3 regions of the Bacillus sp. 1A genome follow, and region 3 is predicted to be linked to each of the others. Evidence: a T-box and tRNA genes for the amino acid it is inferred to sense, from the RefSeq annotation. Region 3 holds a T-box; the other regions hold tRNA genes.

Region 1 (9,327 bases), 4.0 Mb from region 3:
GCAATTCTTACCACTCCATCCAATACCGGCACGCTCCGAAACAGCTCGATCACTTAATTCACCCGTATCAACCATTGACTTAACTTCTATATCGGGAAGTTTTTCAATTAAATATGCTTCTAATTTTTGCAAACGATCTCGTAAAACAAGATGATAATCTTGTCCCCAAGAGGCACGACAAAAAATACCGCGGCGTTCTCCGCGCTTACTTAATGGTGCATTTTTTAATTTTGAAGGATACGCTAATGCAATCGCAATAATTGATTTTGCACCAGGTAGTAGAAGCTGTGGGTTCGTTCTCTTTTCTATATCAGGCTCTTCAAATCCAGATTGATAATTTAATTGTTGCTGTTGGATTAAGCGCTGCTTTAATTCCTCAAATGGTGAAGCACTAGCAAAGCCTATTTTATCTATACCAATTGTTTTACTATACGCAATTACATCTTGCTTTAATTGTTCAAAATCCATTCCTAATCGCCTGCTACTAAAAATATAGACAAATGTATATTCTTAGAGTATTCCTGCTTCTACGTGCCCTGCCTCGCTAATCACTTGCTACTACAGTTTGCTGTGACACTCCACAGGCGTAAATTCCGATGTAGCCCACCGTACATATATACAATCTATTTACGTTAGTATTGTATATTCTTTTGCTTGTAAAAGGTTGATCGCTGCGTTCAAATCTCTATCCATTACATTGCCACATTCACATGTATATACTCGGTCAGATAACTTTAAATCCGCTTTCTTTTGACTGCAACATGAGCATAACTTTGACGATGGATAAAACCGGTCTACTTGACGTAATTCAATTCCATATTCCTCACATTTCGTCAAAAGCCACGTTTTAAAAGCAAAAAAAGACTGCTTGGCAATTGTTTTAGATAAATGTTTATTCTTCATCATACCTTTCACATTCAAATCTTCCACTGTAATAAACGTTGGCTTGGTTTTCACCACATTCGTTACAATAGACTTTACATACTCTATTCGAATATTCGCTAATCGAGCATGCAACTTTTGCACTCTAAGAACATTTTTATCTATATTCACTCTTTTATTAGTAACAGATTTTTCACCTCTCTTTTTTAGATTTTCAAATTTACGTGCTAAAGAGCGTTGTTCACGTTTTAACCGTTTTTCTATCTTTTTTACTTTTATTGTTTTGTTGATGTTTTCATGAACGATACCATCGCTACGTGTAGCAAAATCCTTCACTCCTAAATCAATCCCTAGACCTATTTTATTGAGTGCCAACTTTGTTGCCATTTCTTCCAATTCGCAAAGTACAGATACAAAATATCTTCCTGCTCTTTGATATACTGTGCCACTTTTTACAGTTGCATTTTTAGGGATATATCCATATTCTTTTAACCTTACCCAACCAATTGTAGGAACTTTGACTCTATGTCTTTCTACTGTCCAATCTGTTTTGTTGTTTTTCGGAAAGTAGCACTTCACATCTTGCTTTCTCTTTTTTTTATATCGTGGAAACTTAGATAAACCTTTAAAAAACCGCTTAAAAGCTTTATCTCCATTCATAATCGCTTGTTTTACCGCTTTGCTCGACACTTCTTTAATCCACTGGTCACACTCTTTTGTATGAATATTGTTCAGCCATTTGGAAAAGTCATAGCCACTAAGAAATTTCCCCTCCGACTCATATGCCTCTTTATTTTTAGAGATATACAGGTTATATACATATCGACACACCCCAATAGTTTGACGGATTTTATTAATTTGTTCAGTTGTCGGTTTGATTTCTATTAAATATGTTCTTTTCATAAGTCTCCATCCTCCGACATTTTCTTTTTGTATTTTCTCAACCCATATATTCTACAGCTAAATACATGAATGATAGATATTAAATCCTGAACAAGTTCTTCTTGAATCCCCATATATTCCTTATACTGTTCTTCTGTATAGTATCTTCTTCCTTTTGGGTTTCGGTAAGCAGGTAAAACACCTTGATTGTCCCACCTTTGTAATGTCTTAACAGAGACATTAAGCATTTCTGAAAATTCTTTTGGTTTATATTGTTTCATAATTACTTTTTACTATATACGCACATTTTTGTTTACTGTTTCTTTCTCCTCAGATGAATTCACCCTTTATGTAACGTCTATATTAGTTAGCAATTCACTTTTGGAATACTATTCTTTACTTCTATTTTCGCATAAAATAATGTTTTCCAAACATTAAAAAACGCAATGCCTCGTTTATCTTAGAAACGAAACACTGCGTTGATCACAATTTATAGAAAAACATTTAATAAAATTTGGAGCGGGTGAAGAGAATCGAACTCTCGACCAGAGCTTGGAAGGCTCTTGTTTTACCACTAAACTACACCCGCAAATATGAAATACATATAAGATATTAGAATAACTTATGTAAAGTAGTATAGCATGTAAAAAAAACGGAAGCAAGAATTTTATCGAAAAAAGTCGAAAAAGTGATGAGTAGCTCATCACTTTTTCAATTCTTTATCAATCGCCTTCTTCATACTATCGAAATCAGGGTTTGCAAGATTTCCGTTGACATATACTGAAGGAGCACCTTGAACTTTTAATTTTTGAGCACGATCTGAATCTTTACGTACTTTTTCTTTCATTTCTTTACTGTGTAAATCTTTCTTAAATTGTTCTACATCAACTTTCGGAAGCTTCTCTTTCACAATGTTAAGAAGTAATTCTTCTGTAATCCATTCTTCCGTGTCTTTCTTTTGACTTTGATAAATCTCATCGTAGAAAATCCAGAATGAATCTTGATCTTGTTTATAAATTGCTTCACCAGCTGCTGCACCTAAATCAGAGTCTTTTCCGATAAATGGGAAGTTAATAAAGTATAACTGCACTTTACCTTTATCGATATACTCTTCTTTTAATCGTGGTAATACTGTTACATCCCAAGTACGACAAGCAGGACATTTGAAGTCTCCAAATTCAACTACCTTAACTGGGGCATCATCTTTCCCTAAAGATTGTTGTGTGGAATAAGCAAACATCTCATTCCCTTTATCTTTTTTGTCATTTATGATGCTATACGCTATTGTTCCGATTACAATCAATACTGCGATAGAAAAAACTACACCAAGAACCATGAGTTTATTTGATTTCATATACATTCCTCTTTAAATTCATATTCTGTATACAACATTGTACACAATACACATAATATCAACACTTATATATGTCACGCAATGAACACGCTCACATAAATTACAAAAACACAATATTTGTGACGATATTGTGTCACAATTTGTCACAATTTATTCAAAAAAAGGAAGCTCCTATGTAGGAACTTCCTTTAGCTTACTGCTTTTTCACGAGAACTATTTAACATCGACCGCTCTGTTTTTATATCATGACGAATTACTAATTTCTCACTAACTGCTTGCACATACTCATCATGATTGATATAGCCTTCTTTCTCCATTAATCTCAAAACGACATTTCGTCTCTCTACGGCCTTATCATAATTTTGTGCAGGTGAGTAATAAGCGGGTGCCTTTACTACAGCAGCCATCATTGCACTTTCAGCCAACGTTAATTGGCTCACCTTTTTACCGAAGTAAAGGTTTGCTGCTTTTTCAATTCCCCATGCTCCTTCTCCGTAATAAATATTACTTACATACAATTTTAAAATTTCATCCTTCGTAAATGTACGTTCAATTTTTTTCGTATAAAAAATTTCTTTCCACTTACGAGAAAATGTACGTTCATTCGTTAAAAAAGCATTTTTGGATAACTGCTGTGTAATTGTGCTTCCGCCTTGCACAACACCACCAGCCTTTATATTCTCAACAGACGCTCTGACAATCGCTATATAATCTAAACCATTATGATGATAAAACCTTTTATCTTCTGTCGCAATAAATGCATGTGTTAATGATTCTGGCACCTCTAACTTAGCCGGTACATGTAATTTACTAATATCACTTTGCTCGATCATTACATTTCCAATGAATAATAACGTACAACTTAACAATAATAATAAAATAATGGCTTTATAAAAGAATTTAGTCATTGGATTTAATGCAACTTTTTGATGATAGTTCACCCTAGATAATACTCGTTCTTTCATCTTGAACACCTCTTTTCCACACAGCGTATAACTCTTACTTTAAGAATACCTTGTTGTAAAAAAACATCCCATCGATTTCTCTTACACGTACCTTACATCATTGTAAGGTATAAAAAAGTATTGTATCACAGTCTTTTTTTATCTACTATTCATCTGAAATATTGAATATAGATTATGCTAAACCAATAGCAGAGTATACCTTAAGCCTATACTTCCCTATTAAAACACCCTATTTTCATTATATCATCTACAAATATATATATTTGTAAGTATCTAGTAATCTAAATGTATACAATATATCATACATTATACAGAACAAACGTTCTAAAAATCAACACTAACACTATTATTATTTTGACCTTTTTCTTAAACAGTATACAAAAAAGAGTAGTGATTTGATTGTATCTCAAACCGGCTACTCTTTTCTTTACAATCTACCTATTAAATTATATGGCTGCACTTCCCACGTTTCGTACGGAATACAATGTGTTGCTCTCATCGCATCAAGCGTTCTGGATTTCATATGAGGACGCGTTATATACTCATCTATGTTCTCTTCATTTAAAGCAACAAATTTAGCCTCTTGTATTTCTTCAGGTTGAATTTTTATTTCACCGCTCACATATGCGACTTTAAAAACAACAGATCAAATATGCATAGAAGCATTATAGTAAACACCTGTAACTCCAACCGGCTTCACAGTTAAACCCGTTTCCTCAAACATTTATTTCCCTACAAATTGCTTGATCGAGCGCTTCTCCTTCTTCCACCTGTCCTCCTGGCAACTCCCACGTATCCGATCGCCAATGTACTTTAGCTAATAACACTTCATCTTTTTCATTTGTTAAATAACCTGCTACAGCAACGATATGCTTTGGTGTTTTATGTTCCATATTAAGCCTCCTAGCAATAATGAATATTTCACATATCCCTATAAGCATATTCCCTATCTAAAACAAAATACCTTTACTAATTCATCCTCTTAATTAACTTCATGAAAAAAAGCCCCTATCCGTTAAATGAATAGGGGCTTCTATCGTATTATTCTCCTAAGTCTACGTTGTGGTAAACTTGTTGCACATCTTCTAAATCTTCTAATGCATCAACCATTTTTTCAAATTGTACTTGAGCATCTTCAGGAAGTTCTACATCACTTTGTGCAAGCATTGTTAATTCTGCAACTGTGAATTCTTCAACACCAGCATCTTTAAGTGCAGATTGTACGGAATGGAATTGATCAGGTTCAGCATACACGATAACAGAATCTTCTTCTTCTAGAATGTCACGTGCATCAACATCTGCTTCCATTAAAATTTCAAGAACTTCATCTGATGTTTTACCTTCAAGACCGATAACAGCTGTCGCATCAAACATGTAAGCTACAGAACCGTTTACACCCATGTTACCACTGTTTTTGCTAAATGCAGCTCGTACATCTGCTGCAGTACGGTTTACGTTATTTGTAAGTGTATCTACAATTACCATAGATCCGTTTGGTCCGAATCCTTCATAACGAAGCTCGTCATAATTTTCTTCTGAACCGCCTTTTGCCTTTTCAACTGCACGATCAATAATTGTTCTTGGCACGTTGTATGTTTTCGCACGTTCTAATACAACTCTAAGCGCTTGGTTTGATTCTGGATCTGGCTCGCCTTGTTTTGCTGCCACATAAATCTCACGTCCAAATTTCGCGTATATACGGCTTGTATTTGCATCTTTTGATGCTTTTTTTTCTTTAATATTATTCCATTTACGACCCATACTTTCCACTCTCTTTCCCGTTTTAAATCTACATAAAAATATTAATATGAAATATAATGTGTATTCAACACATTTTTAAAAGAAATATAAAAAGTTCATTTTTGATTCATATTACAGACATAATATAAATTACTATCATTTTGTTCTTTCGACAAGTTATATTATACATGAATTTCTACATTTATTACGAATTTTAGAAGCACATAGTATAATTTAACAAAAAAGACTCTAACAGAAATGTTAGAGTCTTTTTATATCGCTGATACATATTTCTATAATTTCCCTATAACTACTTTCTATCGTTATATAATAAAAACAGGAAAAAATTTGAAGAAAGATGGAAGGAGAATTATGACACATTCACATGAGAAAAAAGCACATGGTCTGAAAGGAATAGGAGAGCAGTTAAACCCAACTATCTATCAAGTGAGATTCATGAAATTAGATGAACCAATTCAATTTGAGTCGTTTCCTGAATTAAAGGAATTAGGAGATTGGTTGAGTACTTCAACGCACATGTGGGCGTGCCACTCAACTATGTACAAGTACAACAAAGAAGAGTTTGAAAAGAGGTTTTTAGAAATTACAAACTTAACCGTTGATAATGTACTAATATCTACTGGTGCTATCGGATTTAACTTCATGTCACCGGGGTGGAGAAATTCTCTCTAGAGTGCTCGAAGGGAATATTGTATATACAATATTTTGCTGGAATTTTATAGAATACCACACTTAAAAGGATAAAAATGAATGTTTGTTTTTATCCTTTTAATGTTTCGCAGTTTACTCACCGTACACTTTTTGTGCTTATTTTGTCATGTAATGAAAAGAAAACACAAAAAAACTCTATACTAATTGTATAGAGTTTTTTACGCCGTTCATGATACCGATGGTCGGGGTCGAACCGACACTCCCGAAGGAACACGATTTTGAGTCGTGCGCGTCTGCCAATTCCGCCACATCGGCACAAAAGAAAGGCGGCAACCGGATTTGAACCGGTGGTAAAGGTTTTGCAGACCTCTGCCTTACCACTTGGCTATGCCGCCATGTTAAATTTTATTGGAGCGGAAGACGGGATTCGAACCCGCGACCCCAACCTTGGCAAGGTTGTATTCTACCACTGAACTACTTCCGCAAAAATGGCTGGGCTAGCTGGATTCGAACCAGCGCATGACGGAGTCAAAGTCCGTTGCCTTACCGCTTGGCTATAGCCCATCGAATTCTTACTTAATTATATGTAAGTATCAATTAGATTATTTGTAATTTTAAAAATAAAAATGGGGCGACTGATGGGAATCGAACCCACGAATGCCGGAGCCACAATCCGGTGCGTTAACCACTTCGCCACAACCGCCATGTTGTGTAAATATATTTGGCAGGGGCAGTAGGAATCGAACCCACACTGGAGGTTTTGGAGACCTCAGTTCTACCTTTAAACTATGCCCCTATGTAAATGGTGGAGGGGGGCAGATTCGAACTGCCGAACCCGAAGGAGCGGATTTACAGTCCGCCGCGTTTAGCCACTTCGCTACCCCTCCGAAACTTACATGGTGCCGGCTAGAGGACTTGAACCCCCAACCTACTGATTACAAGTCAGTTGCTCTACCAATTGAGCTAAGCCGGCGTATATTATTAAGATAAATGGTGGCTCGGGACGGAATCGAACCGCCGACACGAGGATTTTCAGTCCTCTGCTCTACCGACTGAGCTACCGAGCCTTATTAAAATGGCGGTCCCGACCGGGGTCGAACCGGCGATCTCCTGCGTGACAGGCAGGCATGTTAACCACTACACCACGGGACCATTTGGTTGCGGGGACAGGATTTGAACCTGCGACCTTCGGGTTATGAGCCCGACGAGCTACCGTGCTGCTCCACCCCGCGATAATACTATTCATATAATTTATATGGTGGAGGATGACGGGATCGAACCGCCGACCCCCTGCTTGTAAGGCAGGTGCTCTCCCAGCTGAGCTAATCCTCCAAAAGTGGTGACCCGTACGGGATTCGAACCCGTGTTACCGCCGTGAAAGGGCGGTGTCTTAACCACTTGACCAACGGGCCAAATATGATAAATCCTATGGCGGAGAGCAAGGGATTCGAACCCTTGATACGCTTGTGACGTATACACGATTTCCAATCGTGCTCCTTCGGCCAACTCGGACAGCTCTCCAATGGCTCCGCAGGTAGGAATCGAACCTACGACCGATCGGTTAACAGCCGATAGCTCTACCGCTGAGCTACTGCGGAATAATATTGCCTGGCAACGTCCTACTCTCACAGGGACAAGGTCCCAACTACCATCGGCGCTAGAGAGCTTAACTTCCGTGTTCGGTATGGGAACGGGTGTGACCTCTCTGCCATCATTACCAGACATTATTCTTTTGAGACAATCATTATTATAACTTATTTACTTTAAAAGTCAACAAGTTTTTTTATGTTCTCTCAAAACTAGATAACATTGCTACATATTATATGGTTAAGTCCTCGATCTATTAGTATTCGTCAGCTCCACATGTCACCATGCTTCCACCTCGAACCTATCAACCTGATCATCTTTCAGGGATCTTACTAGCTTACGCTATGGGAAATCTCATCTTGAGGGGGGCTTCATGCTTAGATGCTTTCAGCACTTATCCCTTCCGCACATAGCTACCCAGCTATGCCCTTGGCAGAACAACTGGTACACCAGCGGTGCGTCCATCCCGGTCCTCTCGTACTAAGGACAGCTCCTCTCAAATTTCCTACGCCCACGACGGATAGGGACCGAACTGTCTCACGACGTTCTGAACCCAGCTCGCGTACCGCTTTAATGGGCGAACAGCCCAACCCTTGGGACCGACTACAGCCCCAGGATGCGATGAGCCGACATCGAGGTGCCAAACCTCCCCGTCGATGTGGACTCTTGGGGGAGATAAGCCTGTTATCCCCGGGGTAGCTTTTATCCGTTGAGCGATGGCCCTTCCATGCGGAACCACCGGATCACTAAGCCCGACTTTCGTCCCTGCTCGACTTGTAGGTCTCGCAGTCAAGCTCCCTTATGCCTTTGCACTCTACGAATGATTTCCAACCATTCTGAGGGAACCTTTGGGCGCCTCCGTTACACTTTAGGAGGCGACCGCCCCAGTCAAACTGCCCACCTGACACTGTCTCCCGGGTCGATAAGACCCGTAGGTTAGAATTTCAATACAGTCAGGGCGGTATCCCACCAGCGCCTCCACCGAAGCTAGCGCTCCGGTTTCAATGGCTCCCGCCTATCCTGTACAAACTGTACCAAAATTCAATATCAGGCTACAGTAAAGCTCCACGGGGTCTTTCCGTCCTGTCGCGGGTAACCTGCATCTTCACAGGTACTATAATTTCACCGAGTCTCTGGTTGAGACAGTGCCCAAATCGTTACACCTTTCGTGCGGGTCGGAACTTACCCGACAAGGAATTTCGCTACCTTAGGACCGTTATAGTTACGGCCGCCGTTTACTGGGGC
Region 2 (9,327 bases), 3.8 Mb from region 3:
TCATCATCACACCAATAGAACAGAATATCATGAATTGTTGCATAACGTTTATTTTTAAGAAATAGCTTAAAGAATGATGGTAAACAATCATGTAATTGTATAAATATATAATTGCGTAATATTTCTTCTTTATATTCAATGCCCTTACAAATATACAATAATTCTTCACAATAATACGCATGTTGTGGAACTTGAATCATTTCGAAAAATGGCACATATGATAATAACTTCCCGATAAAATGATCATATCGATCCATTATTCCTATCGTCATATGCTCCATCATATCTTTCATTACATATAAATAATCATCTACATGAGTAGTCTTGAGTGGGTCTAATCGATCTGAAATTTGAGAAAGTACAGCTCTTTGACAAGCTAACACCGCTTGACTAGGTCCATAGTATGATAGGAAGTCTGTACACTTACGATATTTTCGTAATAAGTCATGTGTATATAAGTCATATACAAACGTATTACAATACATCGCTAGACTCATCATATCACTATTTAATTGCTCTTTTGATAGAGATTTAGCTCTCTTACACATATAAAAGAATGTAAATTCTAATACTTCTTTATGGGATAATAAATGTTTACAGTCCGTTATACATTTCTCATTAAATTTAACTCTATCCCAAATTGCTACATCCTCATCAGTTAATTCACCAATACGATATTTAATAATTAAATAGTTTAAAGCAACCGCTTGTGTCAAAAGATCCCACGTTTCATATTCTAATGAAGTGTGAACAAACTCAGCTAGTCCTTGAGTTACCATAAAAGTATTTGCTTCTTCATACCAGCCAATCTCTTGGCATAAACGAAGAATACGTAATAAAGTTGGAATTTCATCTTTATGAAACTGTGGTAAATTTTTTGCTTTATCCATTCCATATACGATAAATGCCGCTAAATTTTCTTCTTTATAAAATTCTTTTTCTTTCCACACTAATATAGTTCTTTCTTTCCCTTCACCTTTCGGATGACAAGGTACAAGTAAAGAAAATAATTCAGCGAAATTATTTGGTTCTATATATGTATCTGTAACCAAATTCCAATTTGGATCGCGCTGTACAGCCCTCATATAATTCCCCTTCCCTTTTGTCTACATAGGAAATATTAATCCATTATTACATCATTAACAATGAATATTGTTATATTCGAAATCTATCATAATACTTATATCTATCAGTATATCATTTTTTCTCTTATTTAAAATTAAGAATGACAAATTTAAATAAACTGTTGAAATTACTAACTGTATACTTATTATATAATGGCTCAGATACATCATGCTAACATATTAGCTTAACCCTATATACTAGAATAATGTATCTGATGTTTATACGTAACTTATTCCACTAATTAAAGTCTCACTTCATTCCGTATGCTCTGATATTTCACTTAAAGCAAATCCCGCTTGATCATCTGCCGATTCTTTTATAGCTAAATCTCCTAGTGCTAACATCCCAACGAGTTGACCACTCTCAACTACTGGCAATCGTCTAATTTGATACTGTGCCATTAACTCTGTAGCCTTTTCAATAGGTTCATCTGGAGAAACTGAAACAATGTTTGTTGTCATTACATTTGTAATTTTATTAGATCCAGGATGTTTCTCAGCAATCCCACGAACAACTAAATCTCGGTCCGTAACAAGCCCAACAACTTGCTCATTTTCAACAACTGGAATCAATCCAATCGATTCTTCTTTCATCTTTACAGCAGCCTCATATACATTGTCTAGCGGTGTACAATGTACAACATCAGTACTCATAAAGTCTCTCACTCGTGTCATTTTTGTCTCCTCCTTTTTATACATACCATAGCTTTTCCTAAATCCCTTTATTTATTTCAGGAAAATCAGTTGATAAAGGAGGATTCCACAAAATAAAAAAGAGTCAGCATATTGCTGACTCTTTTTTTTATGACCCGTACGGGATTCGAACCCGTGTTACCGCCGTGAAAGGGCGGTGTCTTAACCACTTGACCAACGGGCCATGGCTCCGCAGGTAGGACTCGAACCTACGACCGATCGGTTAACAGCCGATAGCTCTACCACTGAGCTACTGCGGAATAATATATGGTGGGCCTAAATGGACTCGAACCATCGACCTCACGCTTATCAGGCGTGCGCTCTAACCAGCTGAGCTATAGGCCCATACACTTTTACAGGGGCAGTAGGAATCGAACCCACACTGGAGGTTTTGGAGACCTCAGTTCTACCTTTAAACTATGCCCCTAAAGGATGCCGACTAGAGGACTTGAACCCCCAACCTACTGATTACAAGTCAGTTGCTCTACCAATTGAGCTAAGTCGGCATAAAAAAATGGTGGCTCGGGACGGAATCGAACCGCCGACACGAGGATTTTCAGTCCTCTGCTCTACCGACTGAGCTACCGAGCCAACATAAATGGCGGTCCCGACCGGGGTCGAACCGGCGATCTCCTGCGTGACAGGCAGGCATGTTAACCACTACACCACGGGACCATTTGGTTGCGGGGACAGGATTTGAACCTGCGACCTTCGGGTTATGAGCCCGACGAGCTACCGTGCTGCTCCACCCCACGACAATATAATGTTTTTTAAAAAATGGAGGAGGTAGAGGGATTCGAACCCCCGCGCGACTCTCGCCGCCTGTCGGTTTTCAAGACCGATCCCTTCAGCCGAACTTGGGTATACCTCCATGAAGGAAAAAATAAAAATTTTATTATTATATGTATCTAAACCATTTAAAAAGAAAATGGAGGAGGTAGAGGGATTCGAACCCCCGCGCGATTCTCACCGCCTGTCGGTTTTCAAGACCGATCCCTTCAGCCGAACTTGGGTATACCTCCGAGACATATAATAAATAAAGTGGAGCCTAGCGGGATCGAACCGCTGACCTCCTGCGTGCAAGGCAGGCGCTCTCCCAGCTGAGCTAAGGCCCCATGTTTTTGGGAATATCGGGAAGACAGGATTTGAACCTGCGACCCCCTGGTCCCAAACCAGGTGCTCTACCAAGCTGAGCCACTTCCCGTTAATAAAAGCGCGCCCGAGAGGAGTCGAACCCCTAACCTCTTGATCCGTAGTCAAACGCTCTATCCAATTGAGCTACGGGCGCATATGGTGCCGAGGGCGGGGGTCGAACCCGCACGGTGGTCACCCACCGCAGGATTTTAAGTCCTGTGCGTCTGCCTGTTCCGCCACCCCGGCATGTCATATTGAAAATTGGAGCGGAAGACGGGATTCGAACCCGCGACCCCAACCTTGGCAAGGTTGTATTCTACCACTGAACTACTTCCGCAAGACATGTTTGAGTTATTTTATTAAAAGTGCGGGTGAAGGGAGTCGAACCCCCACGCCAAAGGCGCTAGATCCTAAGTCTAGTGCGTCTGCCAATTCCGCCACACCCGCATATTTTGTTAAAATGGTGAGCCATGAAGGATTCGAACCTTCGACCCTCTGATTAAAAGTCAGATGCTCTACCAACTGAGCTAATGGCTCTTAATGGCTGGGCTAGCTGGATTCGAACCAGCGCATGACGGAGTCAAAGTCCGTTGCCTTACCGCTTGGCTATAGCCCATTAATTAAGAATGGTGGAGGGGGGCAGATTCGAACTGCCGAACCCGAAGGAGCGGATTTACAGTCCGCCGCGTTTAGCCACTTCGCTACCCCTCCGACATATATGGTGGAGGATGACGGGATCGAACCGCCGACCCCCTGCTTGTAAGGCAGGTGCTCTCCCAGCTGAGCTAATCCTCCATTTTGCCTGGCAACGTCCTACTCTCACAGGGACAAGGTCCCAACTACCATCGGCGCTAGAGAGCTTAACTTCCGTGTTCGGTATGGGAACGGGTGTGACCTCTCTGCCATCATTACCAGACTATATTCATTTAAGACAAGAATCATTTTAACTTATTTAACTTTTAAAGTCAACAAGTTTTTTATATTCTTTCAAAACTAGATAACATTGCTTCATATTATATGGTTAAGTCCTCGATCTATTAGTATTCGTCAGCTCCACATGTCACCATGCTTCCACCTCGAACCTATCAACCTGATCATCTTTCAGGGATCTTACTAGCTTACGCTATGGGAAATCTCATCTTGAGGGGGGCTTCATGCTTAGATGCTTTCAGCACTTATCCCTTCCGCACATAGCTACCCAGCTATGCCCTTGGCAGAACAACTGGTACACCAGCGGTGCGTCCATCCCGGTCCTCTCGTACTAAGGACAGCTCCTCTCAAATTTCCTACGCCCACGACGGATAGGGACCGAACTGTCTCACGACGTTCTGAACCCAGCTCGCGTACCGCTTTAATGGGCGAACAGCCCAACCCTTGGGACCGACTACAGCCCCAGGATGCGATGAGCCGACATCGAGGTGCCAAACCTCCCCGTCGATGTGGACTCTTGGGGGAGATAAGCCTGTTATCCCCGGGGTAGCTTTTATCCGTTGAGCGATGGCCCTTCCATGCGGAACCACCGGATCACTAAGCCCGACTTTCGTCCCTGCTCGACTTGTAGGTCTCGCAGTCAAGCTCCCTTATGCCTTTGCACTCTACGAATGATTTCCAACCATTCTGAGGGAACCTTTGGGCGCCTCCGTTACACTTTAGGAGGCGACCGCCCCAGTCAAACTGCCCACCTGACACTGTCTCCCGGGTCGATAAGACCCGTAGGTTAGAATTTCAATACAGTCAGGGCGGTATCCCACCAGCGCCTCCACCGAAGCTAGCGCTCCGGTTTCAATGGCTCCCGCCTATCCTGTACAAACTGTACCAAAATTCAATATCAGGCTACAGTAAAGCTCCACGGGGTCTTTCCGTCCTGTCGCGGGTAACCTGCATCTTCACAGGTACTATAATTTCACCGAGTCTCTGGTTGAGACAGTGCCCAAATCGTTACACCTTTCGTGCGGGTCGGAACTTACCCGACAAGGAATTTCGCTACCTTAGGACCGTTATAGTTACGGCCGCCGTTTACTGGGGCTTCAGTTCAGAGCTTCGCTTACGCTAACCCCTCTCCTTAACCTTCCAGCACCGGGCAGGTGTCAGCCCCTATACTTCGCCTTACGGCTTCGCAGAGACCTGTGTTTTTGCTAAACAGTCGCTTGGGCCTATTCACTGCGGCTTTCCGTTAAGAAAGCACCCCTTCTCCCGAAGTTACGGGGTCATTTTGCCGAGTTCCTTAACCAGAGTTCTCTCGCACACCTTAGGATTCTCTCCTCGCCTACCTGTGTCGGTTTGCGGTACAGGCACCTTTTATCTCGCTAGAAGCTTTTCTTGGCAGCGGGGAATCAAAGACTTCGCTCCATAAGGAGCTTCCCCATCACAGCTCAGCCTTCATGATAAGCGGATTTGCCTACTTATCAGCCTAACTGCTTGGACGTGCACAACCAATCGCACGCTTCTTCTATCCTTCTGCGTCCCTCCATTGCTCAAACGATAAAGAGGTGGTACAGGAATATCAACCTGTTGTCCATCGCCTACGCCTGTCGGCCTCGGCTTAGGTCCTGACTAACCCTGAGCGGACGAGCCTTCCTCAGGAAACCTTAGGCATTCGGTGGACGGGATTCTCACCCGTCTTTCGCTACTCATACCGGCATTCTCACTTCTAAGCGCTCCACCAGTCCTTCCGGTCTGACTTCACTGCACTTAGAACGCTCCCCTACCACTGATACCATTGGTATCAATTCGCAGCTTCGGTGGTGTATTTAGCCCCGGTACATTTTCGGCGCAGAGTCACTCGACTAGTGAGCTATTACGCACTCTTTAAATGGTGGCTGCTTCTAAGCCAACATCCTAGTTGTCTAAGCAACTCCACATCCTTTTCCACTTAATACACACTTTGGGACCTTAGCTGGCGATCTGGGCTGTTTCCCTCTTGACTACGGATCTTATCACTCGCAGTCTGACTCCTAAGGATAAGTCATTGGCATTCGGAGTTTGACTGAATTCGGTAATCCGATGAGGACCCCTAGTTCAATCAGTGCTCTACCTCCAAGACTCTTACACTTAAGGCTAGCCCTAAAGCTATTTCGGGGAGAACCAGCTATCTCCAGGTTCGATTGGAATTTCTCCGCTACCCACACCTCATCCCCGCACTTTTCAACGTGCGTGGGTTCGGGCCTCCATTCAGTGTTACCTGAACTTCACCCTGGACATGGGTAGATCACCTGGTTTCGGGTCTACGACCACGTACTAAACGCCCTATTCAGACTCGCTTTCGCTGCGGCTCCGCCTCTTCAGCTTAACCTCGCACGGGATCGTAACTCGCCGGTTCATTCTACAAAAGGCACGCCATCACCCATTAACGGGCTCTGACTATTTGTAGGCACACGGTTTCAGGATCTCTTTCACTCCCCTTCCGGGGTGCTTTTCACCTTTCCCTCACGGTACTGGTTCACTATCGATCACTAGGGAGTATTTAGCCTTGGGAGATGGTCCTCCCAGATTCCGACGGAATTTCACGTGTTCCGCCGTACTCAGGATACATTCAAGAGAGAACGAAGTTTCGACTACGGGGTTGTTACCCTCTACGACGGACCTTTCCAGGTCGCTTCGTCTACCTCGTTCCTTTGTAACTCCGTATAGAATGTCCTACAACCCCAAGAGGCAAGCCTCTTGGTTTGGGCTATGTTCCGTTTCGCTCGCCGCTACTCAGGAAATCGCATTTGCTTTCTCTTCCTCCAGGTACTTAGATGTTTCAGTTCCCTGGGTCTGTCTTCCTTACCCTATGTATTCAGGCAAGGATACCATACCATTACGTATGGTGGGTTTCCCCATTCGGAAATCTTCGGATCAAAGCTTACTTACAGCTCCCCGAAGCATATCGGCGTTAGTCCCGTCCTTCATCGACTCCTAGTGTCAAGGCATCCACCGTGCGCCCTTTCTAACTTAACCAAACTAAAATTAAAAAATATGAGCTACACTGTTATCTAGTTTTCAAAGAACATACATTTATATATGAGAGATAGTTCTCTCAAAACTGAACAAAACGAAACACGGAAACTTATATTGATGAACAGCGTTCATCAATTCTCCATAGAAAGGAGGTGATCCAGCCGCACCTTCCGATACGGCTACCTTGTTACGACTTCACCCCAATCATCTGTCCCACCTTAGGCGGCTGGCTCCATAAAGGTTACCCCACCGACTTCGGGTGTTACAAACTCTCGTGGTGTGACGGGCGGTGTGTACAAGGCCCGGGAACGTATTCACCGCGGCATGCTGATCCGCGATTACTAGCGATTCCAGCTTCATGTAGGCGAGTTGCAGCCTACAATCCGAACTGAGAACGGTTTTATGAGATTAGCTCCACCTCGCGGTCTTGCAGCTCTTTGTACCGTCCATTGTAGCACGTGTGTAGCCCAGGTCATAAGGGGCATGATGATTTGACGTCATCCCCACCTTCCTCCGGTTTGTCACCGGCAGTCACCTTAGAGTGCCCAACTTAATGATGGCAACTAAGATCAAGGGTTGCGCTCGTTGCGGGACTTAACCCAACATCTCACGACACGAGCTGACGACAACCATGCACCACCTGTCACTCTGCTCCCGAAGGAGAAGCCCTATCTCTAGGGTTTTCAGAGGATGTCAAGACCTGGTAAGGTTCTTCGCGTTGCTTCGAATTAAACCACATGCTCCACCGCTTGTGCGGGCCCCCGTCAATTCCTTTGAGTTTCAGCCTTGCGGCCGTACTCCCCAGGCGGAGTGCTTAATGCGTTAACTTCAGCACTAAAGGGCGGAAACCCTCTAACACTTAGCACTCATCGTTTACGGCGTGGACTACCAGGGTATCTAATCCTGTTTGCTCCCCACGCTTTCGCGCCTCAGTGTCAGTTACAGACCAGAAAGTCGCCTTCGCCACTGGTGTTCCTCCATATCTCTACGCATTTCACCGCTACACATGGAATTCCACTTTCCTCTTCTGCACTCAAGTCTCCCAGTTTCCAATGACCCTCCACGGTTGAGCCGTGGGCTTTCACATCAGACTTAAGAAACCACCTGCGCGCGCTTTACGCCCAATAATTCCGGATAACGCTTGCCACCTACGTATTACCGCGGCTGCTGGCACGTAGTTAGCCGTGGCTTTCTGGTTAGGTACCGTCAAGGTGCCAGCTTATTCAACTAGCACTTGTTCTTCCCTAACAACAGAGTTTTACGACCCGAAAGCCTTCATCACTCACGCGGCGTTGCTCCGTCAGACTTTCGTCCATTGCGGAAGATTCCCTACTGCTGCCTCCCGTAGGAGTCTGGGCCGTGTCTCAGTCCCAGTGTGGCCGATCACCCTCTCAGGTCGGCTACGCATCGTTGCCTTGGTGAGCCGTTACCTCACCAACTAGCTAATGCGACGCGGGTCCATCCATAAGTGACAGCCGAAGCCGCCTTTCAATTTCGAACCATGCAGTTCAAAATGTTATCCGGTATTAGCCCCGGTTTCCCGGAGTTATCCCAGTCTTATGGGCAGGTTACCCACGTGTTACTCACCCGTCCGCCGCTAACTTCTTGAGAGCAAGCTCTCAATCCATTCGCTCGACTTGCATGTATTAGGCACGCCGCCAGCGTTCATCCTGAGCCAGGATCAAACTCTCCAATAAAGTTAGTTTGTCTAGCATCTAAAAATAAAAATTGACGTTTCACGTTGTTTGTTTCGTTCAGTTTTCAAAGAACTTGTCTGCCACTCCAAAAGCGACTTCATTATATTAACATCTTCGTTTTTTGATGTCAACTAAGTTTTAAAATTTCTTTTTTGTCGTTTTCTGCGTTTCCGCATCAGCGACGTTTATTAATATACCATCATGATTTTTAAATAACAAGTGTTTTTTTAAAAAAAACAAAAAAATATCCATCCTACTTTCTTCTATATAGAGACGCCTCATCCCATCTACGGAAAACAGCTATTTAAATTGTATACCAATACACTCTAGTTAACCAAACTGTATTTCATAACCCCTTCCTAGATTTTCATTCTCTTCTATATTAACGTCCTGATCATTTGCTTCTCTATAGACTAACAATATAAAAACAAATCAATCCAAACTAAAAAATAGATTCACCACTTCCTACATAAAGCGAACATGCCGACTTTTAGTTTTGTTCCTCCACACAAACTATTAATTGAACGAATCGGTTGTTTACAGACAGCTCGATTAGGTAATAGTCTTATCGCTCGGCGAATAGCGGAATAAATAACGAAATTCCAACAAAAACATTAACTTAAGATTATTGTTAGAATTTTTTTACATTTAATTAATGAAAAATATCCATTTTTTGTTATATAGTAAGGAAGTGCCCACAAAACTATAAATACTAATGGAGGAATTATCTTATGGATAGG
Region 3 (9,327 bases):
AAAAAATTGCCGGACTTAATCCGGCAATCTTTTATTACTTACGTAACTCCGCACCAAATTTCTCTTCTACCGTTGTTAATACACGGTTATGTGCTTCTGTTACTTCTTCGTCTGTTAACGTACGTTCTGCATCGAAGTAGGTCATAGAGAATGCAAGTGACTTCTTGCCTTCTTCCATTTTTTCACCTTCGTATAAGTCGAATAACGTTACGTCTTTCAGAAGTTCTCCGCCAGCTTCAGCAATGACTTGCTTCATTTCGCCAGCTTTTGTTTCTTTTGTTACGACAACAGCCATATCACGTGTCATAGATGGGAAACGTGGAATTGCTGCGTAGTAAGTTTCTTCTGCGTCTGCACCAAATACTTTTACAAGAGATAATTCGAATACGAATGTATTTTTCACATCTAATTGTTTTTCTGCTTCTGGGTGCAATTGACCGATGAAACCAATTACTTCGCCATCTAATACGATGTCAGCTGTACGACCTGGGTGCATACCTTCACGTTTTGCTGGTGCATAAGTGATTTGGTTTGCAACGCCAAGTACGTCGAATAATCCTTCTAGTACACCTTTCACAACGAAGAAGTCTACTACTTTCTTCTCACCTTGCCATGCATGGTGAAGAGCAAGTCCTGTCATAACACCTGCAAGATGTTGTTCTTCTTTCGGAAGTTCTCCTGCTTCTGTTGGTAAGAAGACAGAACCTACTTCGTATAAAGCAACACTATCGTTTTTACGTGCCACATTATATGAAACAGCTTCTAGTAATTGCGGTACTAAACTTAAACGAAGTTGGCTACGCTCTTCACTCATTGGAAGTGCAAGGTTTACAGGAGCTTTTTCATTTGGCTCAACCATATATTGCTTCGCTTTATCAGCGCTTGTTAATGAATATGTGATCGCTTCATATAAACCAGCACCCTCTAGGAATCGACGTACTTTACGACGTTTCGTTTGTGCTGATGTTAATTTACCACGAGTCATTGTTCCAGAAGGTAATGTAACTGGAATGTGGTCATAACCGTATAGACGACCCACTTCTTCTACTAAGTCTTCTGAAATTGTAATATCAGGACGACGTGCTGGTACATTCACATGGAATGTTCCTTCTACTTCTGTGAATGGGAATTTCAAGTTTGTGAACATTGTACCCATTTCACTTGCAGAAATATTTGTACCTAATACACGGTTTACTTTTTCAGCAGTAACAGATACTGTACGCTCTTGTACTTGTAAGTTGTCAGCTTCTACTACACCTTCAAGTGCTTCTCCGCCAGCGTATTTTGCCATTAAAGCAGCTGCGTGTTGAATTGCTTCAAATGTACGTGTTGGGTCGATTCCTTTTTCAAAACGTGCGCTTGATTCACTACGAAGACCTAAGTCTTTTGATGTACGGCGCACTGTTTGACCTGCAAAGTATGCAGATTCAATTAAAACGTTTACTGTCTCATTTGTAACTTCAGAATCCGCTCCGCCCATTACACCAGCAACAGCTAAAGCTTTTGTTCCGTTTGTAATTACAAGGTGGTGGCTTTGTAACGTACGCTCTTGATCATCTAACGTTTCAATTTTTTCGCCTTCTTTTGCAAGACGAACAACGATTTCTTTTGAACCTAATTTATCGTAATCGAATGCATGTAACGGTTGACCGTATTCCATTAAAATGTAGTTTGTAATATCAACTACATTGCTAATTGGACGAATGCCAGCTGCCATAAGGCGCGTTTGCATCCACATTGGTGATGGACCAATCTTTACGTTTTTCACCATTTTTGCAATATATAATGGGTTTTCTTCTTTCGCTTCTACACTTACAGAAATGTAATCAGAAGTTTTTTCTGCCGTTTCTTGTAAGCTGATAGCTGGAAGTTTTACTTCACGGCCATAAATAGCAGCGACTTCATATGCAACACCTAACATGTTTAAGCAATCTGCACGGTTTGGTGTTAAACCAAGCTCAAGTACTTCATCATGTAAGTTTAAAATTTCAAGTGCGTCTGCACCAACTTCAGCGTCACTTGGGAAGATGAAGATACCGTCTGCATATTCTTTTGAAACTAACTTTCCATCAATACCAAGCTCTTGAAGCGCACAAACCATACCGTGCGAAGCTTCACCGCGTAGTTTTGCTTTTTTAATTTTGAAGTTACCAGGAAGTACAGCACCAACTTTTGCAACTGGTACTTTTAAACCTTTTGCAATATTAGCAGCTCCACAAATAATTTGAACGGGCTCTTCTTCACCGATATCGATTAAACATTTGCTTAATTTATCAGCTTCTGGGTGTTTTTCACATTCTAATACGTGACCAACTACAACACCTTTTACACCTTTATTTAATACTTCAACACCTTCTACTTCAATACCACTTTTCGTGATTTTGTCTGCTAGTTCTTGTGCTGTTACATCCTTAATATCTACATACTCTTGTAACCAACGATATGATACGAACATACTTATCCTCTCCTTCCCTTACGCTCGTTTGAATTGTTGTAAGAAACGTACATCATTTGTATAGAAATGACGAATGTCATCTACGCCGTATTTCAACATTGCGATACGCTCTGCGCCCATACCGAATGCGAAACCTTGATATTCTTTTGAATCATAACCAGCCATTTCAAGTACGTTCGGGTGAACCATACCTGCGCCTAAAATTTCGATCCAGCCAGTTCCTTTACAAGTGCCGCAACCTTTGCCGTGACACATCATACAAGAAATATCCATCTCTACAGATGGCTCTGTGAATGGGAAGAAACTTGGACGAAGACGGATTTCACGATCTTCACCGAACATCTTTTTCACGAATACTTGCAGTGTACCTTTTAAGTCACTCATGCGAATGTTTTTATCAATTACAAGACCTTCAATTTGCATGAATTGGTGTGAATGCGTCGCATCATCGTCATCGCGGCGATACACTTTACCAGGACAAATAATTTTAATTGGGCCTTTTTCTTTATTATTTTCCATCGTACGTGCTTGCACAGAAGATGTATGTGTACGTAGTAACGTTTCTTCTGTAATGTAGAATGTATCTTGCATATCACGCGCTGGGTGATCTTTCGGTAAATTTAATGCTTCGAAGTTGTAGTAGTCTTTTTCTACTTCTGTTCCTTCAGCTACTTCATAACCCATACCGATGAATACATCTTCAATTTGTTCAACAACAGCTGTTAACGGATGGTGACAACCTGTTTCAACAGGACGACCTGGTAGTGTAACATCAATTGTTTCCGTAGCTAATTTCGCTTCAATTACTGCTTTTTCTAAGTTACCAATTTTGTCTTCTAAACGCGTTTGGATTGCTTCACGTACTTCATTTACTAATGCTCCCATACGTGGACGCTCTTCTGCTGATAATTTTCCCATGCCGCGTAATACTTCTGTAATTGGACCTTTTTTTCCTAAATATGCTACGCGTACGTCGTTTAAGCCCTTTAGCTCTTTCGCTTCTTCAATAAGCTCTAACGCTTTTTGCTTTAGCTCTTTTAAACGTGCTTCCATTTGGAACCCTCCTAATTTTAAAAATAAAAAAACCTCGCTCCCAAAAAGGGACGAGGTAAATTCGCGGTACCACCCTAAATTGACAGACCAGGTCTGCCCACTCATTAGTTATAACGATCAATTCTGACCGGAACGCCTTTACATATATATGGTCCTGGCGTCAACTCCAGAGGTGAATTCACTTCCGTCTACCATAAGAATGCTTTCAGTCTAAGGCATTCTCTCCCTATATGGCGATTTTGTAAGTTACTCTTCTCTATCAACGTTTTTCGTTATTTAACTTTTAATATAATATACTTCAACTTATTATAAGAAGTTTTTTATTTGTTCGCAACTGGGCTTTGTAAATAATACGTTAAAATCCCTGCTGCAACCGCAACATTTAATGATTCTGCCCCGCCGTAAATCGGAATATACAAGTTTTGATCCGTTTTTGCAAGAATTTCTTGGCTTACGCCGCTTCCTTCATTTCCTACAATTAATGCAAAACCACCAGCTGGCGTTACTTCACCATACGGAACTCCATTTTCAAGAGCTGTTCCATATACAGGAACGTTATTTTCTTTTAACTTGTCTACCCACTCTTCTAAGTTCCCTTTTACAACTGGTAAATGGAAAATAGAACCTTGTGTAGAGCGAAGCACTTTACTATTATATGCATCAACGCATCCTTCTCCAAGCACAACAGCATGAATACCAGCTGCATCAGCTGTACGAATAATTGTCCCTAAGTTGCCCGGGTCTTGAAGACCATCCAATAAAAGAAACTTTCCATCTGCAAGAGCTACTTCACTCTCATGTTTCTCACAAACAGCAAATACCCCTTGCGTCGTTTCTGTTTCACGTAGTACTTTTACGATTGCTTCAGGTACGATATACATTTCCACATCATTAACTGTCCAATCTTTCGGAAGATCTGTCTGATCAGAAACGATAAGTTCTGTTACAACTCCTGCTTTTAAAGCTTCTTCCACTAAGTGGAATCCTTCTACAAAAAATAAACCTTTTTTATCGCGCTCTTTTTTCGTCTGCAGCTTTTTCCACTGCTTCACACGCGGATTTTGCACTGAATCAATGTTTTTCATAATATGTATTTCCCTCTCTTCTTGTCTTATCATTATAGCCTATTTTTCATACATATTTACATAAAAAAGAACAAAAACTAACGTCAGTTTCAATTCTGAAGAAGAGGTGAAAATAATGAGTTTTAATTTACGCGGTGCTGTATTAGCGAATGTATCTGGAAATTCACAAGATCAATTACAAGAAACGATTGTCGATGCAATTCAAAGCGGTGAAGAAAAAATGCTTCCAGGTCTTGGCGTTTTATTCGAAGTCATTTGGAAAAATGCTGATGAAAATGAAAAACACGAAATGTTAGGAACACTGGAGCAGGGATTAAAAAAATAAACAATAAAAGGTCACCTTAGAAAAAAAACTAAGGTGACCTTTTATGTCTATAAAATTTTTCTTCTCCTAAACATTTCTACTTTACTAACGCTACCCCGATGGAGTACAATGTTCAAAATACATTTAAACCGATCGATTTTCTTTATAGACACCATTAGATAAAAAGGAGTGAATGTTTTATGCACCGTATTACGCTTGAACAAATTTTCAAACACCATATTACACAAAAATACGTAAATCGTTCTGGGATGGTCCACGCGATTGCTGTCGCTTACCATGCGTTTCACTTAGCTAAAAAGCATCACGCCTCAGTCGATGCTGCAACAAAAGCTGGTTTCCTTCATGATATCGGACATCACACATGGTACAGTGAGGGAGAATGGGATTATGACTTGTATAAAAAGAATGATATCCATGCAATTAAAGGAGCAGAAAGAGCTCATAAATTACTTATTAGATTAGGGGAACATCCGAAACTAGCAAAAGAAATTTCTATCGCGATTCTTCTTCATACAGATTCTTTCTTAGTACAGCAAGAAATTGAAAGGACATCTCTTCAAAACATTATTAAATGGGCAGACGAAGCAGATGAAGAACCGGGCGGAGCGCATCATTATAGAACGATTTCTTATGAAAAAGCACTTAAAGCTATTCAGCAGTTAGACCGATTGGTAGAACGTGAATTGCAAATAGAGCAATCAAAATCGAATAACAAGGCAGAACATAGTTATCAATGAGAAAGAGGCATCACTATAGGGTGATACCTCTTTTATTATTTTATGGAAAATACACCTTTATATGTAATATTTAAATATTACATATAAAAACAAAATACTTTACAATTAAATATACAAATATAAAGAGGTGATTTTACAAATGCAACCCGCTACACAACTTTCTAATGAACAGAAATACTCTATGTCATGGGGACAATTTATTAGCTCCGTTTTATTCGCTTTTTTCGGAACCGGACTTATTACTGTGTTCCTCGCAATGCCCTTAACAATTTATACAGCCGGTCTTACAGATAAAAAACAAATTGCCCTGTATGAATCTATTGCAAATACTGCAAGTATCGTATTACAACTAGCCGTGTTGTTATTCTTCATTTTTAAATTCGAACCCGCAAAAAAATTACTACTAAAATCTTTTAACTTTAAAGCACTTAAAGAATGGCATACATACGTATACTTACTTCTTTTCTTCACTATAAATATTTTACTCAATTACATCTTGTTAAATTATATGTTCCAAGACGCAACAAAGCAGCAATCTTCCGCACTTAACTTAGATGCTTTCAAGCAGTATCAAATATTATTACTTCTCGGCTTCGCAATACTTACACCAATTTTTGAAGAGCTGATTTTCCGTGGTTTTATACTCCGCTTCTTCTCAGAACGCTTTCCATTTTGGATTGCAGCTATCGTAACAAGCTTCTTCTTCGGTATCGCTCATACATACTCACTTGGCGTAATGGTAATTACTTTCTTCATGGGATTATTAATGGCTATTTTATGTAAAAAAACAAAATCCATTATTCCAGCTATGTTATTTCATATTATGAATAATATGTTGGCATTTTTGAGCTAAAAAGAGGTATCATTGCGATACCTCTTTTATTACAACTTCAAACTCTTCCGTTTGCACAGAACATCAATGTAAAATCATTACTGTCTGTAAATATTAGCTTCAAAATATCATTTTTACTACACTGATGACTTTTTTGTATAAATATTCTATAATCTTTATATATATAACTATAAAACAAGTAAGGATAGGTGATTCACTATTATACAAGCCACGCAACTAACTTACCCACAAAAACACCCTATGTCACTCTCACAATTTCTATTTTCACTCGTTTTTGCGATTTGGGGAACAGGATTCCTAGCCAATCTCTTTATAGGCCTTCCTACCGTTATTTATACAGAAGGTTTAACCGATCCAAAACAAATTGCTTTAACAAAATCACTTACTACTTTTGGGAGGCATTTATTTGTATTGTGCATTTTATTAATTTTAATTTATGCATATAAGCCATTAAGAAATTTAATTGTCCCAACACTAAACTTTACAGCATTAAAAAAAGTAAGCACATACATCTATATCATTCTTTTTTACGGACTACATATCGTTAATGATATATTTATAATTAATAATATTTTTCCTGATGCGGTAAAAGAGCAGTCATCCGCTTTAGACCTAGAAATGTTAAAACAATACAAACTATTATTGCTAATAGGTGGCGCTATACTTGTACCTATTTTTGAAGAACTTATAGTCCGCGGTATTATTCTTCACTTCCTACAACAGCGCTTCCCATTTTGGATTGCAGCGTTTGGGTCTAGCTTCCTCTTCGGAATAGGTCATATATACTCAACTGGTGTGATGTTTAGTATGTTCATCATGGGTCTATTTATGGCCATTTTATGTAAAAAAACAAAATCCATTATTCCAGCTATATTACTTCATATTATGAATAATATGTTAGCCTTTTTAGGATAAAGAGAGGTATCATCACGATACCTCTCTTTACTCTTTTATCACAACTTCGAACTCTTCTTCCGTTAGCACTTTTCGATAATCCGTTTTCTTTTCTCCTTCTTCACCAGAAGTTAGGACAGGTGTCAGTATAATTTTCGTTACATTATCCTCTAGTTTTTCAAACCGCCAATAACTATTTTTGGATAGTGTATGTCCTGAAACTGGTTTTAGCTCTTTCCCATCTTGATCTTTTCCCATAAATGTTACATCTAACTTTGTTCCGTTCAACATCTTATAGTTCAACTTCGCAGATATATGCGAAACTTTTAAATCTTCCACTTCTATTTTTTGACCATTTTCTAATTTAAAATGTTTATGGATTGGGATTGTTTTCGTTTCTGCTTTTAATTTGTCTCCAGATGCTTTAAAAGAAAATCCCCATTCTCCTTTTATTGATGTTTTACCTTTTAACGGCATAAGTCTTCTATATACAATTTGTATATCTAGTTCCCCATCCAATACCATTGGATTCATTTGTGAATCTTTCAAATTTGTAGTAGTAAAAAATGTGTATGTATAATCATTTACTTTTTGTTTACCTCCACCACCACTACCATTTAACTCTTTTCCATTTATATAAACATCTGGGTGCGGTAAAAAAATCCCCCCTAGATTAACACTGTTAGACTTAAACGTACTATTAACAATAATCTGCCCTTCATCTATCATCACTTCATCTAATCGTACTTCTACACCGTTATCATTAACTGTTTGTCCTATTGTCGTTTTATATTCTTTTAAAGGTTCCCCTCTACTGTTTACATAGTCTTCCATTTTACTTCCGATTAACGGTATATCCGCAATCATCCTTCTCATATCTACAGTCATCATCATAATAAATAATGCCGCAGCCGATGTTACAATCGCTACATTCCGTTTCGTATGAGCTTTGTTCTTGTTTATTTTTTTACGAATTCGCTTTTTTATTTTCTGTTTCTCTATGTGCGTTAAGTTAACCTCTTCATATTCATTCTCATCCATTTTTATATCATTTAACATTTCATATGGATCTTTCATTTTCTTCACCTCTTTTCTTATTTATTTCATCCGGTTATGTAAAAATAATGACCTTAACTTCTTCCGTCCTCTCGATAGACGATTGTATATAAAAGAAGTTTTCACTCCCATTTTCTCTGCAATATTTTCTACACTATCTTCTTCCACGTAATGCTTCATAAAGATTTCTTTATCGTTCTTCTTTAAATGATCTAATATATGTTCCATATCATTACTAATTTCATTTTTAGTCGTATCGGTATGCATCGCTATTTCACCTATTTGATCTAACCCTTTTTCATTTACTGTTTTCGCATATTTCTTCGCATAATCGATAGATTTGTATTTTGTAATAGCCGCGATCCAATTTTTTAAAGTATTTTTCTCTTCATCATACTTTTCAATATGATTCCAAATTGCTAATAACACATCATCCATACATTCCTCTTGTACATCTTGAAACGAAGCTAAATGCTTCTGAATAATACTTTTTATAAGTCCACCATACTCGTCGATAATAAAGTATAATGCTTTTTCATTCTTTTTCCTTAGCTGCATTGCAACGTTCTCTTCTGTAATTTTCATATGCACCCTCCTCTCTAACGTTCTCTATATCTATTAATTCGTATCATTACTTCTCATTTCTATCAATTTATACATATTTATTAATAATATCCAAAATAAACCTCATGTAGTAAAATATAACTGATTACTATAGAAGGAGACTATATATGTTGAGCTTACTTTGGGTTGTTTATATGCCACTTCTTGTTTTATGCGGATTGTTCGGTGGTATTTTTTTAATTGTTACTAGCATGAAACATCGTAAATTATTTGTTGGTTTAATGGGGCTACTTAGCTTCTCCTTT

What was found. A T-box is a leader RNA that pairs with one kind of tRNA and senses whether it is charged. The one in region 3 lies ahead of pheS (phenylalanine--tRNA ligase subunit alpha), so its partner is inferred to be a tRNA-Phe.
Region 1: it encodes a tRNA-Phe, which carries the amino acid that the T-box ahead of pheS (phenylalanine--tRNA ligase subunit alpha) is inferred to sense. The anticodon was not compared.
Region 2: it encodes a tRNA-Phe, which carries the amino acid that the T-box ahead of pheS (phenylalanine--tRNA ligase subunit alpha) is inferred to sense. The anticodon was not compared.

Annotation. Positions count from the first base shown of each region.
Region 1 is NZ_JBQYLZ010000001.1:6,040,628-6,049,954, forward strand. It holds gene queG (tRNA epoxyqueuosine(34) reductase QueG) at 1-468, opposite strand, end outside; gene ACUN0F_RS30885 (RNA-guided endonuclease InsQ/TnpB family protein) at 628-1,785, opposite strand; gene ACUN0F_RS30890 (MerR family transcriptional regulator) at 1,782-2,045, opposite strand; tRNA gene ACUN0F_RS30895 (tRNA-Gly) at 2,280-2,353, opposite strand; gene ACUN0F_RS30900 (DsbA family protein) at 2,468-3,118, opposite strand; gene ACUN0F_RS30905 (transglycosylase domain-containing protein) at 3,307-4,083, opposite strand; partial or broken gene ACUN0F_RS30910 (NUDIX hydrolase) at 4,511-4,976, opposite strand; gene ACUN0F_RS30915 (YebC/PmpR family DNA-binding transcriptional regulator) at 5,125-5,844, opposite strand; gene ACUN0F_RS30920 (DUF3884 family protein) at 6,196-6,516, shown strand; tRNA gene ACUN0F_RS30925 (tRNA-Leu) at 6,729-6,810, opposite strand; tRNA gene ACUN0F_RS30930 (tRNA-Cys) at 6,820-6,890, opposite strand; tRNA gene ACUN0F_RS30935 (tRNA-Gly) at 6,905-6,979, opposite strand; tRNA gene ACUN0F_RS30940 (tRNA-Gln) at 6,985-7,059, opposite strand; tRNA gene ACUN0F_RS30945 (tRNA-His) at 7,123-7,198, opposite strand; tRNA gene ACUN0F_RS30950 (tRNA-Trp) at 7,218-7,291, opposite strand; tRNA gene ACUN0F_RS30955 (tRNA-Tyr) at 7,299-7,382, opposite strand; tRNA gene ACUN0F_RS30960 (tRNA-Thr) at 7,393-7,468, opposite strand; tRNA gene ACUN0F_RS30965 (tRNA-Phe) at 7,487-7,562, opposite strand; tRNA gene ACUN0F_RS30970 (tRNA-Asp) at 7,572-7,647, opposite strand; tRNA gene ACUN0F_RS30975 (tRNA-Met) at 7,651-7,727, opposite strand; tRNA gene ACUN0F_RS30980 (tRNA-Val) at 7,752-7,827, opposite strand; tRNA gene ACUN0F_RS30985 (tRNA-Glu) at 7,833-7,907, opposite strand; tRNA gene ACUN0F_RS30990 (tRNA-Ser) at 7,925-8,016, opposite strand; tRNA gene ACUN0F_RS30995 (tRNA-Asn) at 8,019-8,093, opposite strand; rRNA gene rrf (5S ribosomal RNA) at 8,102-8,217, opposite strand; rRNA gene ACUN0F_RS31005 (23S ribosomal RNA) at 8,319-9,327, opposite strand, start outside.
Region 2 is NZ_JBQYLZ010000001.1:5,830,367-5,839,693, forward strand. It holds gene ACUN0F_RS29885 (DUF3965 domain-containing protein) at 1-1,085, opposite strand, end outside; gene ACUN0F_RS29890 (CBS domain-containing protein) at 1,380-1,799, opposite strand; tRNA gene ACUN0F_RS29895 (tRNA-Glu) at 1,930-2,001, opposite strand; tRNA gene ACUN0F_RS29900 (tRNA-Asn) at 2,003-2,077, opposite strand; tRNA gene ACUN0F_RS29905 (tRNA-Ile) at 2,086-2,162, opposite strand; tRNA gene ACUN0F_RS29910 (tRNA-Trp) at 2,174-2,244, opposite strand; tRNA gene ACUN0F_RS29915 (tRNA-Thr) at 2,251-2,323, opposite strand; tRNA gene ACUN0F_RS29920 (tRNA-Phe) at 2,333-2,408, opposite strand; tRNA gene ACUN0F_RS29925 (tRNA-Asp) at 2,417-2,492, opposite strand; tRNA gene ACUN0F_RS29930 (tRNA-Met) at 2,496-2,572, opposite strand; tRNA gene ACUN0F_RS29935 (tRNA-Ser) at 2,596-2,688, opposite strand; tRNA gene ACUN0F_RS29940 (tRNA-Ser) at 2,747-2,839, opposite strand; tRNA gene ACUN0F_RS29945 (tRNA-Ala) at 2,860-2,932, opposite strand; tRNA gene ACUN0F_RS29950 (tRNA-Pro) at 2,948-3,021, opposite strand; tRNA gene ACUN0F_RS29955 (tRNA-Arg) at 3,032-3,105, opposite strand; tRNA gene ACUN0F_RS29960 (tRNA-Leu) at 3,109-3,197, opposite strand; tRNA gene ACUN0F_RS29965 (tRNA-Gly) at 3,214-3,288, opposite strand; tRNA gene ACUN0F_RS29970 (tRNA-Leu) at 3,318-3,398, opposite strand; tRNA gene ACUN0F_RS29975 (tRNA-Lys) at 3,413-3,488, opposite strand; tRNA gene ACUN0F_RS29980 (tRNA-Gln) at 3,493-3,567, opposite strand; tRNA gene ACUN0F_RS29985 (tRNA-Tyr) at 3,579-3,662, opposite strand; tRNA gene ACUN0F_RS29990 (tRNA-Val) at 3,671-3,746, opposite strand; rRNA gene rrf (5S ribosomal RNA) at 3,752-3,867, opposite strand; rRNA gene ACUN0F_RS30000 (23S ribosomal RNA) at 3,969-6,890, opposite strand; rRNA gene ACUN0F_RS30005 (16S ribosomal RNA) at 7,036-8,587, opposite strand; gene ACUN0F_RS30010 (efflux RND transporter permease subunit) at 9,319-9,327, shown strand, end outside.
Region 3 is NZ_JBQYLZ010000001.1:2,019,790-2,029,116, reverse strand. It holds gene pheT (phenylalanine--tRNA ligase subunit beta) at 35-2,455, opposite strand; gene pheS (phenylalanine--tRNA ligase subunit alpha) at 2,474-3,508, opposite strand; T-box leader at 3,552-3,780, opposite strand; gene ACUN0F_RS10220 (TrmH family RNA methyltransferase) at 3,829-4,626, opposite strand; gene sspI (small acid-soluble spore protein SspI) at 4,709-4,918, shown strand; gene ACUN0F_RS10210 (HD domain-containing protein) at 5,098-5,655, shown strand; gene ACUN0F_RS10205 (lysostaphin resistance A-like protein) at 5,795-6,508, shown strand; gene ACUN0F_RS10200 (lysostaphin resistance A-like protein) at 6,749-7,423, shown strand; gene ACUN0F_RS10195 (DUF4179 domain-containing protein) at 7,451-8,479, opposite strand; gene ACUN0F_RS10190 (sigma-70 family RNA polymerase sigma factor) at 8,501-9,043, opposite strand; gene ACUN0F_RS10185 (hypothetical protein) at 9,190-9,327, shown strand, end outside.